Regions from separate parts of the Sorangium sp. So ce128 genome, predicted to be linked through region 2. Evidence: predicted binding sites of a transcription regulator. Region 2 holds the regulator's gene; the other holds the start of a gene.
The links. The regulator HrcA, encoded in region 2, represses chaperone genes, less so after heat shock. The targets are predictions, from matches to a motif close to GNTAGCACTCNCCNNNGGNGAGTGCTANC.
Positions count from the first base shown of each region.

Region 1: the regulator HrcA is predicted to act here: its motif matches at 2,882-2,910, upstream of groES (co-chaperone GroES).

Region 1 covers NZ_CP150313.1:4,050,242-4,057,956, reverse strand. Annotated here, with positions in the region: gene WME82_RS15630 (Crp/Fnr family transcriptional regulator) at 1-511, opposite strand, end outside; gene groL (chaperonin GroEL) at 707-2,395, opposite strand; gene groES (co-chaperone GroES) at 2,464-2,763, opposite strand; tRNA gene WME82_RS15615 (tRNA-Gln) at 3,386-3,459, shown strand; tRNA gene WME82_RS15610 (tRNA-Glu) at 3,499-3,573, shown strand; gene WME82_RS15605 (NUDIX hydrolase) at 3,720-4,430, shown strand; gene WME82_RS15600 (hypothetical protein) at 4,463-5,434, opposite strand; gene WME82_RS15595 (DNA adenine methylase) at 5,982-6,869, shown strand; gene WME82_RS15590 (hypothetical protein) at 6,897-7,163, opposite strand; gene WME82_RS15585 (DUF2339 domain-containing protein) at 7,459-7,715, shown strand, end outside.
Region 2 covers NZ_CP150313.1:12,636-20,464, reverse strand. Annotated here, with positions in the region: gene WME82_RS00065 (ArnT family glycosyltransferase) at 1-1,969, opposite strand, end outside; gene WME82_RS00060 (response regulator transcription factor) at 2,236-3,093, opposite strand; gene WME82_RS00055 (RluA family pseudouridine synthase) at 3,392-4,351, shown strand; gene hrcA (heat-inducible transcriptional repressor HrcA) at 4,344-5,387, opposite strand; gene WME82_RS00045 (hypothetical protein) at 5,715-6,509, shown strand; gene WME82_RS00040 (hypothetical protein) at 6,580-7,641, shown strand; gene WME82_RS00035 (Fur family transcriptional regulator) at 7,740-7,829, shown strand, end outside.

The DNA of each region.
Region 1 (7,715 bases), 4.0 Mb from region 2:
CCACCGTCTCTTGCTCGACGTCGACCTCGCGCGCGATGTCCTCGGGAGAGGAGCGGACGCGTATGCCTTCAGGCGTCTCCTCCCCGAAGGCCTCGGCGTGGCGCGCGAGCGCCAGCATCACGCGCGCCTTCGGGTCACGGTGCATGAGGATCTCGACGAGCGAGTTCGCCGCGTCGAGCCGCTTCGCCAGCTTCTTGAGGAGACGGAGCGCTATCTCGACGTCGCGCTGCAGCATGACCTCCAGCTTCCGCGCGTCGATCACGAGGCAGCGGGACGGCTCGCTCACGGTGGCCGTCGCGTTCCGGGGCTTGCCGTTCAAGATCGCCATCTCGCCGACGAACTCGCCGGGCCCGAACACCGCGAGCACCTTGTCCTCGCCGGCAACCGACTTCGTGATCCGCACGGCGCCCGACTGGATGACGAACATGACGTCGCCGGAGTCACCCTCACGAAAGAGCACGTCGCCCGGCACATACTCGCGGCCATAGCGGGCGAACGACGACTCCGACATTGCCCGGGAGTCTAGCGCCCCACGTGACCGCGGGTCAAAAACCCGGGCAAGAGCGCTGGCGCTCACAAAACGCGAGGGGCCCCCCAAGCCAGCATGCTTTGGAGGACCCCTCGGCCCGCTTCGTCGGGGCAGCGCGCTCGGCGGGCCGGCGCCGCACGGAGGCGGCGGCAGCCCGAGAGCGGCGCGGACAGGCGATCAACCCATGTCGAAGTCGCCCATGCCGCCCATGCCGCCCATGCCGCCCATACCCCCCATGCCGCCCATGCCGCCCATGCCGCCGGGAGCCCCGCCGGCCGCGGCCTTCTCCTTCTTGGGCTTCTCGGCGACGAGGGCCTCGGTCGTGAGCATCAGCGCGGCGACGCTGGCCGCGTTGGAGAGCGCGTGCCGCACGACCTTGGCCGGATCGATGACGCCTCCGGCGAGCAGGTCCTCGTACGAGTCGGTCGCGGCGTTGTAGCCGAACGTCGGCGCGCCCGACCGGACCTTCTCCGCGACCACCGTCCCGTCGACCCCCGCGTTCTGGGCGATCTGGCGGAGCGGCGCCTCGACGGCGCGGCGCACGAGCCGCACGCCGACGTCGCGCTCGTCGTTGAACTTGAGCGACTCCAGCGAGGCGGCAGCCCGGAAGAGGGCCACGCCGCCGCCGACCACGATGCCTTCCTCGACGGCGGCGCGGGTCGCGTGCAGCGCGTCCTCGACGCGCGCCTTCTTCTCCTTCATCTCGGTCTCGGTCGCCGCGCCGACCTTCACCACCGCGACGCCGCCGGCGAGCTTCGCGAGCCGCTCCTGGAGCTTCTCGCGATCGTAGTCGCTCGTCGTGTCCGCGATCTGCTTGCGGATCGCCTCGATGCGGCCCTTGATGGCGCCCTTGTCGCCCTGGCCGTCGACGATGACCGTGTTGTCCTTGTCGATCTCGACCCGCTTGGCCGTCCCGAGGTCGCGCACCGTGGCGCTCTCGAGCTTCTGGCCGAGGTCCTCCATGAACGGCGTCGCGCCCGTGAGGATGGCGATGTCCTTCAGCATGTCCTTGCGGCGATCGCCGAAGCCGGGCGCCTTCACGGCGGCGACCTTGATCGTGCCGCGCAGCTTGTTCACGACGAGCGTGGCGAGCGCCTCACCCTCGATGTCCTCGGAGAGGATGAGCAGCTCGCGCCCCTGCTTCACCACCTGCTCGAGCAGCGGCAGGAGGTCGGCCATGGCCGAGATCTTCTTCTCGTGCACGAGGATGAGCGGGTTCGTGAGCACCGCGGTCATCTTCTCGGGGTCGGTCACGAAGTAGGGCGAGAGGTAGCCGCGGTCGAACTGCATGCCGTCGACGGTCTCGAGCTCCGTCGTCATGCGCTTGTTCTCCTCGACCGTGATCACGCCCTCCTTGCCGACCTTCTCCATGGCGTCGGCGAGGATCTGGCCGATCTCCTTGTCGCCGTTGGCGCTGACCGTGGCGACCTGGGCGATCTGGTCCTTGTCCTTGGTCGGCTTGGCGGCCTTCTGCACGGCCTCGATGACCTTCGCGACCGCCGCGTCGATGCCGCGCTTCAGATCCATCGGGTTGTGGCCGGCCTCGACGAGCTTGAGGCCCTCGCCGAAGATCGCCTGCGCCAGCACCGTCGCCGTCGTCGTGCCGTCGCCGGCCTTGTCGCTGGTCTTCGAGGCGACCTCGCGCACCATCTGGGCGCCCATGTTCTCGAGCTTGCCGGCGAGCTCGACCTCCTTGGCGACCGTGACGCCGTCCTTCGTCACGACCGGGGAGCCCCAGCTCTTCTCGATGACGACGTTCCGCCCCTTCGGCCCGAGGGTCACCTTGACCGCATCGGCGAGCGTGTTCACGCCCTTGAGGATCGCGGCGCGGGCGCCGCGGCTAAAAACGATCTGCTTCGCAGCCATCTATCAATCCCCTCGCGGCCGCGCGGCCGCGTGTACGAACGCTTGCGTTCGGTTGCCTCGGACCTGGTTCACGTCGCGGCGGACTCGGTCACGGCGAGCACGTCGTCCTCGCGGATGAGCACGTGCTCCTCGCCGTCGAGCTTCACCTCGGTGCCGCTGTACTTGCCGAACAGCACCTTGTCCCCGACCTTCACATCGAGCGGGCGAACCTTGCCGTCCTTCAGGACCTTGCCGTTGCCCACCGCGACGACGCGCCCCTCGATCGGCTTCTCCTTCGCGGCGTCGGGGATGATGATGCCCCCCTTGGTCTTCGTCTCGCTCTCGACGCGCTTGACGACAATCCGATCCTGCAGCGGCCTGATTTTCATGCTGGCTCCCTCGTCCTCGGCTTGTTGACTGACCATCGGCTCGCCGGAGGTCCCGTTCGCCCCCCCGCTGGGGCGTTCCGCCCGCGCGACGAGAGCTAAGTGCCCGAGATCTCAGTGTCTTGGCACTCTCCTAGGCCGGTGGCTAAACCGCGGGCGAAAGTAAATCAGTCACCCGGCGCGTCAAGGGCACGCAGCAGGGAGCCGCGACTTTTCCGGGGGCCGAGAGTCCCGAGCGGCGAAGCCGAGATGTCTGGAGAAGCGACGGCGAGGGCGCGGTCGCGACATCGTGGAGCCTCCTCAGGGACGAGCCCCCTCCGACAGCGCGGAAACAATCTGGACGGATCATGGCGAGAGCGCGGCGACAGCAGCGCGACGAGCGACGAGCGACGAGCGACGAGCGACGACAACGGACGGCATGCAACGAGGACGGAGCGGGTTGAGCGAAGGGTTGAGCAGGGGGAGGCCTTGCTCAACCCGCGAAGCGCCAGAACCACGCGAAATATGGGCGATTTTTGGCGGCGGGCATTTTTCTTTGGCGGGTCCGATTTTGGTCGCTTGACAATCCAGGCAGCCCGAGTAGATTCCGCGGCCCGTGGCGCTGATGAACACGGCGCTGACCCCTTGGGGGATCGTCTAACGGCAGGACGCAAGATTCTGGCTCTTGCTATCAAGGTTCGAATCCTTGTCCCCCAGCCAGGCCGCTCAGCTCTGCTGTCGGTCTTCTCCACAGAACAAGGTCCCATCGTCTAGCGGTTAGGACATCGGCCTCTCACGCCGGTAACGCGGGTTCGATTCCCGCTGGGATCGCCACTTCTCCTCCCTCGCCTCGTTCCCTGCTGCTTCCGTCTGATTTCGTGCGTCGAGCACGGCGCGAAGCGCAGCGTCATCTGACGAGCGCGAGCACGCAGCTCAGCGAAGACGTCCTGCTCCGTTCACGTTGCGCTACCCTCTAGCGCATGGCGGCGCAGGACGAAGAGGAGCTCTTCGACATCCTCGATGACGGGGGCCGGTCGCTCGGCGTGCGCAAGGCGCGCAGGCTCGTTCACCGCGACGGCGACTGGCACCGGAGCGTTCACGTGTGGGTGCTCCTCGAGCGGGGGCCCGATGGCCTGGAGCCGGACAGCGGCCAGAGCGCCGCGGAGCCCTGGGTGCTCTTCCAGCAGCGCAGCTCCGACAAGGACACCTGGCCCGGCGCGCTCGAGGTCGCCGTGTCGGGGCACTACCGCGCCGGAGAGGATCTCGCGGGGGCGCTGCGCGAGGCGGAGGAGGAGATCGGCCTGCCGCTCGCGCCGCGCGACGTGGTCCGGCTCGGCACGCGCCGCAGCCAGGACGATCACGCGCCGGGCATCGTCGATCGCGAGCTGCAGGACGTGCTGCTCGCGATGACCCGACACGCGCTCGCGGAGCTGCGTCCCGATCCGCGCGAGGTGACCGCGCTGCTGTCGCTCCCGCTCGGCGCGGCGCTGCGCCTCGTTCGAGGCGAGGTGCCCCACGCGAGCGGCCTCGTGCGGCGGCCGCCGGACGCCGCGGGCGCCGTGAAGGTCGAGCCGCGCGACGTGCGGCTCGATGAGTTCGTGGTCGCGCGCGACGGCTATTTCGAGCGCGCGCTCGACACGATCCGCCGGCGCCTCGCGGGCGAGGCGCCGGCCCCATGGCTCCTCGGCTAGGACGGCGGCGCTTTCTCCTCGCGCCCGTGCTGTCAGCCTGAGCCGCGGCGGCCGTCGGCCGGCCGCCGGGGCTTCTCGGGGGGCACCGCCGACGCGACGAGGAACCCTTCGGCGCGGTGCAGGGCGAGCCCGCAACGCGCGTTCATGCGCTTGGCGATCTCGTCGCCGGCCCTGACGAGCGCGTAGAACCACCGGATCCCGAAGCGATCGTGCCCTTCCCGGAGCGCCGCGGCCTGCAGGGGGGCCCCGAGCCCCCGCCCGCGGTGGTCCTCGCGCAGAGAGGTGCAGATCGGCATGGCCGTCCACGAGGGCGCCTCGCCCACATCGGAGATCCAGAGCGGCGGGGCGCCCAGCAGCCCGAGCTGGGCGAGCGCCTCGCGCCCGCCGATCTCGGCAGGCTGTGGCCGCGTCATGACGCACAGGGTGGCGCAGCCGATCAACGCCCCCGCGCCGTCGCGCAGCGCGAGCGTCAAGGAGCGCCCCTCGCCGCCGCGCAGGTACCACCCCGGGAGCGGCGCGTGGCCGCTCTCGGCCTGAAGCTCCTGGATCGCGCGGATCGACGCCTCGTCGTCGTCCGGCGACACCCTGGACAGGCGCAGGCCCGGCGGGAATGTGCGAAACCGGCTGAGCCCCTGCACGGCGGCGCGCACCTCGCCGGCCGGGGCGCCCATCACCGAGAGGTCCTCGTCCACGGAGAGCCCCGCCTGGCGCAGCGACGCCGAGAGCGCGGCGAGCTCCGGCCGGGGGGCGTGCAGGATCACGCGCTCGAAGCAGCGCACGAGCGCCTCGCGCCGCTCCGGCGGCGTCCGCTGGGCGTGCAGCAGGATGAGCGAGCGACCGTCGGTGGTGATGCCGTCCTGCTCGCCGATCCAGTCCCGGGCGGCGTACAGGATCCGCTGAGCACGGTAGTCCGCGGCTTCACCGAAACAACCCGGTCCGTCCGCAGGACCGGGGCGGCGCTGCTGCGGGGCGTCGTCGCGATCGAGGTCGAAGGCAAGCATCATGGCGGCATCCCTCCTGTCGAGAAGCAACGGCGGCTTCCACGCATGGCGGCCCCTCGAGGAGCCGCCACCCGGCGCGGGACGCCCGCGCCCAGCGCCCGAGCGAGCCCCTGCCGCGCCGCGCAGGTCCACCGGCGAGATGGCCTGACACGGCGGTGCGCGAATGCGGGAGAACTCCGCTCCACCAGCGGCTGTCCAGCCCGCGTGTCGAGACTTCAACTTATCCCTGCTCGGCGATCGTGCAAGCGGCGACATGCCATGATCCGGGCAGCGCTCCAGCTGGGACACGCACGCTCATGCATGCTTACAAGCAATCGGAATCACTAATGAATCAGGCCAACATCCACTGTCGACCTCAAGGCACATCGCCGCCCGACGGGGCCGCGGCATGGACATAGAACGACCTAGCCTGGAGAGACCCATGGCCCCGGGCACCCGCGCGTCGGGGGCGGACCGGCGAGGCGCGTCGGACCAGGGTGCTCGCTCGCGGTGACCTTCGGCGGTTGAGGACGATCGCGCGCCCTGGTAGGTTGGCGTCCAGTATTGCGCGATGACCACCGCCCTTGTCACCGACCCCGACGACGACGCGCCCGTGACGCCCCGCCCGTTTCTCAAATGGGCGGGCGGCAAGGGCCAGCTGCTCCGGCAGTTCCAGCCGCTCCTCCCCGCGTCCTACGGGCGCTACTTCGAGCCCTTCATGGGGGGGGCCGCGCTCTTCTTCTGCCTGCAGCCGAAGCGCGCGACGCTGACGGACGTCAACGCCGAGCTCATCGACTGCTACCGGGCGGTGCGCGATCGGGTCGACGAGGTGATCGCCGCGCTGGGCAGCCACGCCTACGAGGAGGCGCACTACTACAAGGTTCGCGACGTCGATCCCGCCTCGCTCACGCTGCCCGAGCGCGCCGCGCGGACCATCTTCCTGAACAAGACGGGGTTCAACGGGCTCTACCGGGTCAACAGCGCCGGCCGGTTCAACGTGCCTTTCGGCCGCTACGTCAAGCCGTCCATCTGCAACCCGCCCCAGCTGCGGGCCTGCTCGGCGGCGCTGCAGGGCGTCGAGATCGAGGTCCGCGACTTCGAGCGCGTGCTCGATCACGCCCAAGAAGGCGACTTCGTGTACCTGGACCCGCCGTACTCGCCGGTCTCGTCGACCGCGAACTTCACGTCCTACAGCGCGGGCGGCTTCGGCTTCCGCGACCAGGAGCGCCTCGCCGCCCTCTTCGCGGAGCTCGACGGGCGAGGCGTCCAGGTGATGCTCTCGAACTCCGATGTTCCGGAGATCCCGCCGCTCTACAAGCGGTTCAAGATCGACCGCGTCGCGGCGCTCCGGAGCATCAACGCGAAGAGCGACGCCAGAGGCCGCGTGGGGGAGATCGTGATCCGGAACTACGGGGCCAGGCGGAGCCGCAAGGCGGCGCCCGCAGACAAGGCGGGCTGAGCCCGGCGCCGCCGCGCGGCGCGCGGCTCAATCGACGGTCTTCCCCTCGCGCTTCTCCGGATCGGGGGCCGCGCGCTCCTCGGCGTACGCCATCGCCACCTCGATCTCCTCGTGGATCTCGCGCGAGGTGACCTTGTTCCCCGAGGGATCGACGGCCTCCCACACGAAGCCGCGGACCTCACCCGGGCGCTCGGGTATCCAGCGGACCCGCAAGGTCCAGCCGTGCAGCTCGGCCGTATAACCACCTTCCTCGTGATCCCGCTGCCATGCAGAGACGGTCGGGTGCTTCACCATCGCGATGTCTCCGCCGCAGAAGGTCGAGAGGACAGAAGAACTGTTCCCGAATGGCCGCGCTCCCCCCCCGAGCAACGCCGCCGTCCGGGAACACGGGGAAGATAGCAGGCGCCCGGCGCGCGGCGATCAGGCAGGCGTGTGTTCCTCATGCGGATGCACCTTACCCGAATCCCAGCGCGCGCCGAAAGGTCCTCCCCTTCCGATGGGGCCGTCGGCGCGAGCAGCGTGAACAGCACAGGCATCGTCGCGCGGACGGGCGGCGCCTGCGACGCGCACCCCATGCTACGAAGCATGCATGGGGGCAGGAATCGTCGTCTTCTTCGGGCTCGCGCTCGTCGGCTATCTCCTGGTTGCCCCGCTCGTCGCCTTCGTGTTCGCCGTCCGGGCCAACCGGCGCAACGAGGACCTGCTGCTTCGGATCCACGCGCTGGAGCACCGGGTGGCCGAGCTCTCCGGGCTGCGCGGCCGCGCAGCGCTCACCGCAGCGGCGGAGAGCCCGCGAAGCACACACGACCTGGAGCAAGAGCGGATTGCCCAGGGCGCGATCCCGCC
Region 2 (7,829 bases):
TCGCCAGGAACACCGAGGCGTCGCCCTGGCGGACGTCGTCCGAGCCGCGCTCCCCCGGCGCCGCCCCCTCGCGCCGCCTGAGCCACCACACGAGCGACGCGGGCACGAGCCCGGTCCAAGGGAACATCGCGTAGCCGAGCTGCCACACGTAATAGCGGAAGCTCACGTCGTCGCCCTCGTTCGTGTCGTGGACGTGGGTGAAGGCGCGCTTGAACATGTCGTGGAACAGCAGCCTGTCGGTGAACGGCTGGCCGTGCCGCGCGTACATCGCGACGAACCAGGGCAACGCGACGCACGCGAGCACGAGCAGCCCGACGGGGATCTCCATCTTGAGCACGTCGCGGTACCGGCGGGAGACGACGACGTAGCCGAGCGCGCAGAGCACCGGGAGCCCGAAGCCGGCCGGCCCCTTGGCCATCGTGGACAGGGCGGCGAAGAACCACGCCGAGAGGAAGAGGAGCCGCTGGACGCGCCGCTCGCCCCAGCTGGCGTACAGGACGATCCCGAGCGTCTGCACCCAGACGAGCGCCTGGAGAGCAGGCTGAAGGCCGGGGAGCACGGGGAGCACCGACCGGCAGGCCTCGTTGCCAGGGAGACCGCAGTTGCCCGGTGAGCCCGAGCTGAAGACGTCGCCGCGGAAGTGGAGGCCGAAGGGCGAAAGGCCGATCTCGAGGTGACGCGAGAGCAGGTAGAGGATCTGCGGCAGCGCGCAGGCCAGGATCGCCCCCAGCACGAGGTGATAGGCCGAGAGGCCCACCTTGAGCGGGCCGAGATCTACCTCGTAGACGCGCGCCTCCTCCGCGTCGTCGGTGTGGATGCCGAGCAGGAGGAGCGCCATCGCCGCGGCCATCGTCGCGACGAACGGCATGTCGGTCATGGTCTGGTGAGAGACCAGGAACCACTGCGGCATCGTGGCGAGGACGAGCCCCGCGAGCAGCCCCGCGCGGCGGCTGAAGATCCGCGAGACGGCCTTGTAGAGGAGATAGACGGCGATGAGCGTCAGCGCGAAGACGGGGAGCCTGACGGCCCACTCGGGCCACGGGGTGCGCCCCTCGGCGGCCGCCGAGAGCATCTCGCCCGAGCGGTAGCGGACGCCGAACGCGGCCATCGCGAGCGCCTGCATCCAGAAGTCGAGCACCGGCTTCGACCAGAACCAGCCGTCCTGCGCCCACCAGAGGGAGATCCAGTCGTTCCTGGCCAGGATCTCGCGCGCGACCTCGCCGTAGTGCGTCTCCCAGGGATCGGTGAGCGAGTGGCTCCCGAGCATGGGCAGGTAGAGCAGCGTGACGACGGCGACGAGCCAGAAGCCGTGCCGCCGGCCGAGGGGGCGCGGAGCTCCCGCCTCGTCGACGCGGCAGGGGCCGAGGCGCTCGCCGAACCGGAACGCGCCGATGACCGCCGTGAGAAACGCGGCAGGGACGGCGATGGCGGGCACCGCCAGCGAGAGCAGCGTCGGCGCGCCGTCCGACGAGAGGGGGCTCGGCGAGAAGAAGCCCGCGACGCTCAGCGTGATCAGGACGAAGAGCGCGACGAGCCCACCCCCGAGCAGCGCGAGCGGGCCGAGGAGGTCGCGGATCCCGACGCGCATGGCGACGCGCTCGGGGGGATCGTCGAACGTGCCGAGCAGATCGAGCAGACCGATCGCCGCGATGACGACGCCGAGCGCGCCGATCGGGACCCCCCAGCGCAGCTGAGGCGCGAGCGCCATCACGACGAACGTGAGGAGGGCGCCCGCGGCGGACACGGCAGCGCCGCGCCAGCGGAGCGGGTTGCCCTGCGGCACGAGGCGAGCCTCCTCGGCGTCGGCCGCGACCCCGGCCATCCCGACCATGTCGTCGCTCCCCGCCGCTCCGTCGCCAGCGGAAGGCGCGCGTGGCTCAGGAGCGTTCGGGCTCTCCAGATCGCCCGCGGCCGTCCCGTCGCGGGCGTCCGCGGTCGCACCGCTGCGTTTGTCGTGTGTGTCGTTCATGGCTGCGCCAACCGCGGAACGAGGCGCGGCCCTGGCGTAGCAACTCCAGGTCGCCGGGCAAAGCAGCGGTCGCATGCGCCCGCGCTGCGATCCCGACCGCGCGCGCCCCGCGAGCGACGCCGCGGCGCGAGGAGCGCCGTACCGTAGATGGATCGGTGGGCCTCACGCGCCCAGGAAGGCGCCCCGCCCCGTTCGCGTGCCTGGCCGGCGCGACAGGAGCAGGGGCGGGTCGACCCCCGCGGCCAGGCAGCGGCCGCGGTGGGCGCCTACTTCGTCAGGCGCGCGATCTCTTCCTTGATGATCGTCTCGGCGAGCACCGGCACGACCTCCCACACGACGCGCTCCACGACGTCGCGGGACAGCGCCATCACGGCCTCCACCTGATCGGAGGTGAGGCCGAGGCCCTCGAGCTTGCTCGCCATCTGGCCGTTGACCTGCGCGGAGGCGGTCGCGGCGACGGCTGCAGGCCCCGTCGCGGTCTTCGGCACGCCGGACACCGGCGTCGGCGAGAAGGCCATCGTCGTCGTGACCGGCACGTTCGCCGAGCCGCCCGGCGCCGTCTTGACCGAGGCCTGGGCCGGCGCAGCGCTCGTGGCCGGCGCGTTGGGCGTGTAGATGAGGGTCTTCGCGCGCTGGAGCGGGCTCGCTGCCGCCTGCTGCGCGGCGGCCGCGGGCTGCGCGGCGGGCTGCGCCGCAGGAGAGCGCGCGGGCGCAGGCGCCGCGGCAGCAGGCGCCGCTGCAGCGGCGGGCTTCGCTTCGCCGCGCGACGCCAGCAGCTTCTTGACCTTGTCGATCATCTGCTGGGTGTCGAACGGCTTGTCCATGTGATCGTCCGCTTGCGCGCCCGATCCCTTTGCGGGGTCGAACGGGTTTTGCTTGGACGACAGGATCAGGACGGGCGTCGCCGGTGAGGCCTGCTTGATCGCCTTGCACAGCTCGTAGCCGTTCTTCGGCTCGAGCGTGACATCGGCGATCACCAGGTCGGGTTTATCGCTCTTGAGCTTCTGCAGCGCAGCGTCGGCGCTGCTCGCCGTCACGACGCGGAAATCCTGACCCGCAAAGGTGATTTCGAGCACTTTGCGCATGGTCACGCTGTCGTCTACGGCGAGAAGGGTGCTGGCCACGAACGGGTCTCCTCTCAGATGGCGAGAAAGCGATGACGGCTCTGGATATCTTCGGCCCCGGTCGCGCGATGTGTCAACATTCGCGGTGTATTTCGCCCCGCGGGCCCCGCGGATGTGCGTTTTTCCGCGCCGGTAGAGCCCGGTCCCACGCTGGTGGGCGGAGCCGAGGCGCCCCGGTGAGCTCTACATGCGTCCGCTCCGACCCGCCACTCCGCCGAGCCACGAAGACAAATCCGCCGAAACGACCGGGGTCCACCCGGCCGCCCAGGTACGACCTCCGCAGGATGGCCGCTGGACGGTGCCCGCCGAGCTGGATCGGCGCCCGCTGGACGGGGCCGTCCGTGCGCTGGCCGCGGTCTCGTGGTCCGACGCGCGCCGGTTGATCGAGACCGGCAAGGTGCTGGTCGGGAGCGCGGTGGCGACGAGCGCCCGTCGGCGGGTGCTCGGCGGGGAGCTGATCGAGGTCCGCCTGCACGCGCCGAGGCCCGAAACCGTGCGGCGGCGCAAGCTCGAGGGCGAGCTCGTGGTCTACGCGGACGCGAGCGTCGTCGTGGTGAACAAGCCCGCCGGGGTGAGCACCATCCCGTACGGCGACGAGGCCCCCGCGGAGCAGGCCGCGACCCTCGACGCGCTGGTGCGCGAGGTGCTGGCCAGGCGCGACCGCCTGCGCGGGCGCGCGCCGCTCGGCGTGGTGCAGCGCCTCGACAAGGGGACGAGCGGGCTGCTGGTCTTCGCGCGGACGCTCGCCGCGAAGAAGCACCTCGCGCAGCAGCTCCGCGTCCGCGCGATGCACCGGCAGTACCTGGCGCTCGCGCACGGCGCCGTCCCGCGGGGCACCTACCGCAGCTACCTCGTCGAGGATCGGGGCGACGGGCTGCGCGGCTCGGCGCGAGAGGGGCGGCGCGAGGGGCAGCTCGCGGTGACACACGTCGAGCCGATCGAGGTGCTCCGAGGGCCGCAGGAGGGGGCCGGCGCCGGGGGCGTGACGCTGGTCGCGTGCCGGCTCGAGACGGGACGCACGCACCAGATCCGCATCCACCTCGCGGAGGCCGGGCACCCGCTCGTCGGCGAGACCGTCTACGTGCGGAATTACCGAGGGACGAGGGTCCCGGCCGCGCGGCTGATGCTCCACGCGGCCGAGCTCGGCTTCAACCACCCGGCCGACGACCGGCCGATGCGCTTCCAGGCGCCGCCGCCCCCGGACTTCGACGACGTGCTCGATCGGCTCCGCGAGCCGCAGCGGAAGGGCGCTATTTGACCTTGCCGCGGACCTCGGTCATCGCCGCGGCCGTGGCGTCGACCAGCGGCATGACCTTCGCGTAGTCCATCCGCGTCGGGCCGAGCACGCCCACGGTCCCGGCGACGCGGCCGTTCTCCATGTACGGCGCGGCGACGAGGCTGAGCTGGCCTCCGCCAAGGTCGCCCGCCTCGCTGCCGACGAACACGGTGACCTCACCCGCGCCGGCGGCGAGCGTCCGGTCGAGCAGATCGACGAGCTCCTCGCGCTCCTCGAGCGCCTTCATCAGCTTCTTGAGCCGGTCGACGTCGGCGTACTCAGGCAGATCGATCAGGCGGTTCTGCCCCTCGATGACGACCTCGCTCCGCCGGGTCACGTCGGCCGTCGCCTTGCTGCCGAGCTCGAAGGCGCGGCGCCTCAGCGCGTCGATCTGGAGGCGCTCGTCCGCGAGGCGGCGGGCGAACAGGTCCCGGATCTCGCCCAGGGTGCGCCCCTCGATGACGTCGGTGAGCAGGTTGTGGATCCGGGTGAGCTCGCTCTCGTTGATCGCCTCGTCGGCCGAGATGAAGCGGTTCGCGACCGAGCCGTCGGCGAAGACGAGCACCGCGAGCAGCTGCCCGGGCTTGGTCGGGATGAAGCGCAGCTGGGCGAGGGCGCGGAGCTCCGCCCGCGGCGCCGCGACGACCGCCGCGGCGCCGGACAGCTCCGAGAGGTAGCGCCCGGTCTCGCGGAGCGGATCGCTCGCCCCCGCGTAGATCTCGGTGAACCTCGCGCTCAGCTCGGCCTGCTGCTCGGGGGACAGCGACCGGAGCTCGACGAGCGCGTCGATGAACAGCCGGAGCGCGCGATCGGTCGGGATCCGCCCGGCCGAGGTGTGCGGCTGGTGGAGGTACCCGGCCTCCTCGAGGTCAGCGAGCACGTTGCGGATCGAAGCAGCCGAGAGATCCAGCCCGTACTTCCGGGCGAGCGTCCTGCTGCCAACTGGGTCGCCCGTTGCGATGAACTCGGTGACCGCGGCGAAAAGGATCTTTCGAGCTCGGTTGGAAAGATCACTCATGTCAGTTGCATGCAGCGTACAAGCGCACCGCCGTGGCTACCTGGACCAGGGACCGCCCGGACCGGGAAGCCATGCGGGCCGGACCTTCGCTCCCGTACGTCAAGCTGCGCGTGCGGGCGCTTGACCCACGGACGCGCATGCGACCCATTTTGAGGGGATCGCGCGGCCCGGTCAAATGTCGCGGTAGGATCGGCAGCCGCCACCCCGCGCACGGGGGGCCCGCTCCACCGGATGGCGGCGCGGTCGGCTACTCGGCCACGTGCACGTGGTCACTTGGCCCCCGAGAGGGTCGGCCTGCCTTGCTTCGCACGAGGATGTACCGCAACGATGCCGCCCGCACGCCACGCCGCCGCTGCCTGCGCGCTCGCCCTCGCGCTCGGCCCCCTCGCCGCCGCGCCGAGCGCGCAGGGCAAGCCGAAGGTCAGGTACCACCAGGACTGGGCGAAGCACCCGTCGGCGCGCTACGCGGCCATGAGCGCGGAGCAATGCCGTGCGGCGCTCACGCAGCGGAAGATCGCGTTCCAGCCGGTGCAGCGCGCGCCGGGCGTGCTCGCTCCGGTGCGGCTGATGCAGGGGGTCGGCGGGGTCCTCTACCGGACGGCGCTGCCGGCCCATCAACGCGCGGGAAACCCGCACGACGTCTTCGACTGCCGCCTCGCGCTCGCGCTCTCGGACTTCAGCCGGATCCTCCGCGCGCACGACGTCGACGAGGTGCTGATGTTCTCGGCCTGGCGGCCTCCGGCCAGGATGTGGCCCGAGGGCAGGCTCGCCACGAGGCACCCCGGCGGGCTCGCGATCGACCCCTACAGGTTCATCAAGGAGCGCGTCGGCGGCGGGTTCGCGGAGGATTGGCTCGATGTGGAGCGCGACTTCGTCGGCAGGCGCGGCGCGCCGGTCTGCGGCGAGAGCGCCGGCCCGACCGGCCGGCCCCGCGGGGCCGGCAAGGGGGCGGGCAGCGGCCCTCCAGCGGACGCGGCAGCGCGAGAGCTGCGATCCATCGTGTGCGAGGCCATGGACCAGCACATCTTCACGTCGATCCTCACGCCCAACTACGACCGGGCGCACAAAAATCACCTGCATCTCGAGGTGACCCCCGGCGTCCAATGGCATCTCGTGCGCTGATCCGGGAGGGGCCGTCCTCCCGCGCGCAAACCCGCTCTCCCTCCGAGGTCGACCCGCTATGTTAGCCCGCGTGCCCGCACGAAGACCCCCGCTCTCCCGCGCGTCCGCCGCGCTGGCGCTCGCCGCTGTCGCGCTGTCGTTCACGTTCGTCGGCTGCCCCTGCGTCAGCGGTCCCGTGAACGCGAGCCCCGCCCTGCGCTGGTTCCTGTTCTCGAACTTCGGCGCCAGCAAGATCTGCCCCGAGATGCTGAAGAGCGGGGTCTCGCTGCGCCTGCAGGACAGATCGGCGTCCATGGGGCGGTTCTTCCCGATGCAGTGCTCGTACGACGTCAACGACGCGGCCCAGACGATCACCGTCCACATCGCCGGCACGGGCTACGGCTACATGCAGCCGGCCAAGCGGGTGGGCTTCTCGCTCACGACGTCCGTCGAGTACCGACCCGACTTCCAGCTCGCGGACGATAACGTCTACGTGTGGGGACGGCTGAACCGGATCGTGCAAGGCCCGAGCTTCCAGCTGGGCTACGTCGAGAACCCGGTCATCGACGTGATGGCCAACGTCCCGCCGTTCGGAGGGCTCGCCAACCTGCTCGGCAACCAGATCGTCGCTGGCGAGCTGACCCGCGGGTTCACCGTCCTCTACAACGAGGAGACCGGGAAGGACTTCACGCTGGGGATCCTCATGCCGCCCCAGCGACCGCACCACCCGTTCGAGGCGGAGGACGAGGAGCGGTACACGTTCGCGAACGAGACCGTCGAGGTGTACGCGAACCAGCGCGACTACCTCGGGCCGTTCGAGGTCGCCGACTCGGACCAGGCGCTCTACCTCAAGGTCAGCGCGCAGGGCGCGCCCGTGGACCTCATGATCGTCGACAAGCCCACCGGCGACGCCTGGCGCGAGGCGTACCAGACCGGCAAGCCGCTCGGACCCCCGCCAGGCCCGGTGCAGGCAGGCGGCCCTCTCCAGCCCGGGATCATCGAGACCCGCCGCTACGCGCTGCGCCCGGGCCTCTACTACGTCGTCATCGACAACACGGCGGCGGCCGGCCTGGTCGCGCCGCCCATCACGCTGCTCAGCCCCCTCGGGGGTTCGGCGGCTCAGATCAGCTACATGGCGCAGGTGGGCGAGTAGCGCCGACGAGCGGGGCACGGGCAGCATCGGCGAGGTCGCGCCACGTAGGTTCGGTCACCGGCCTTGACGCGGTTCGCCGCGAACGGGATAAACTTGCCATGGCCGTCATGGAGAGAGAGGGGAGCGGCGCCAGCCACGTGGACCAAATTGCCCTCGACCGGCTCCGCGCTCGCCTCCAGGCGTACATG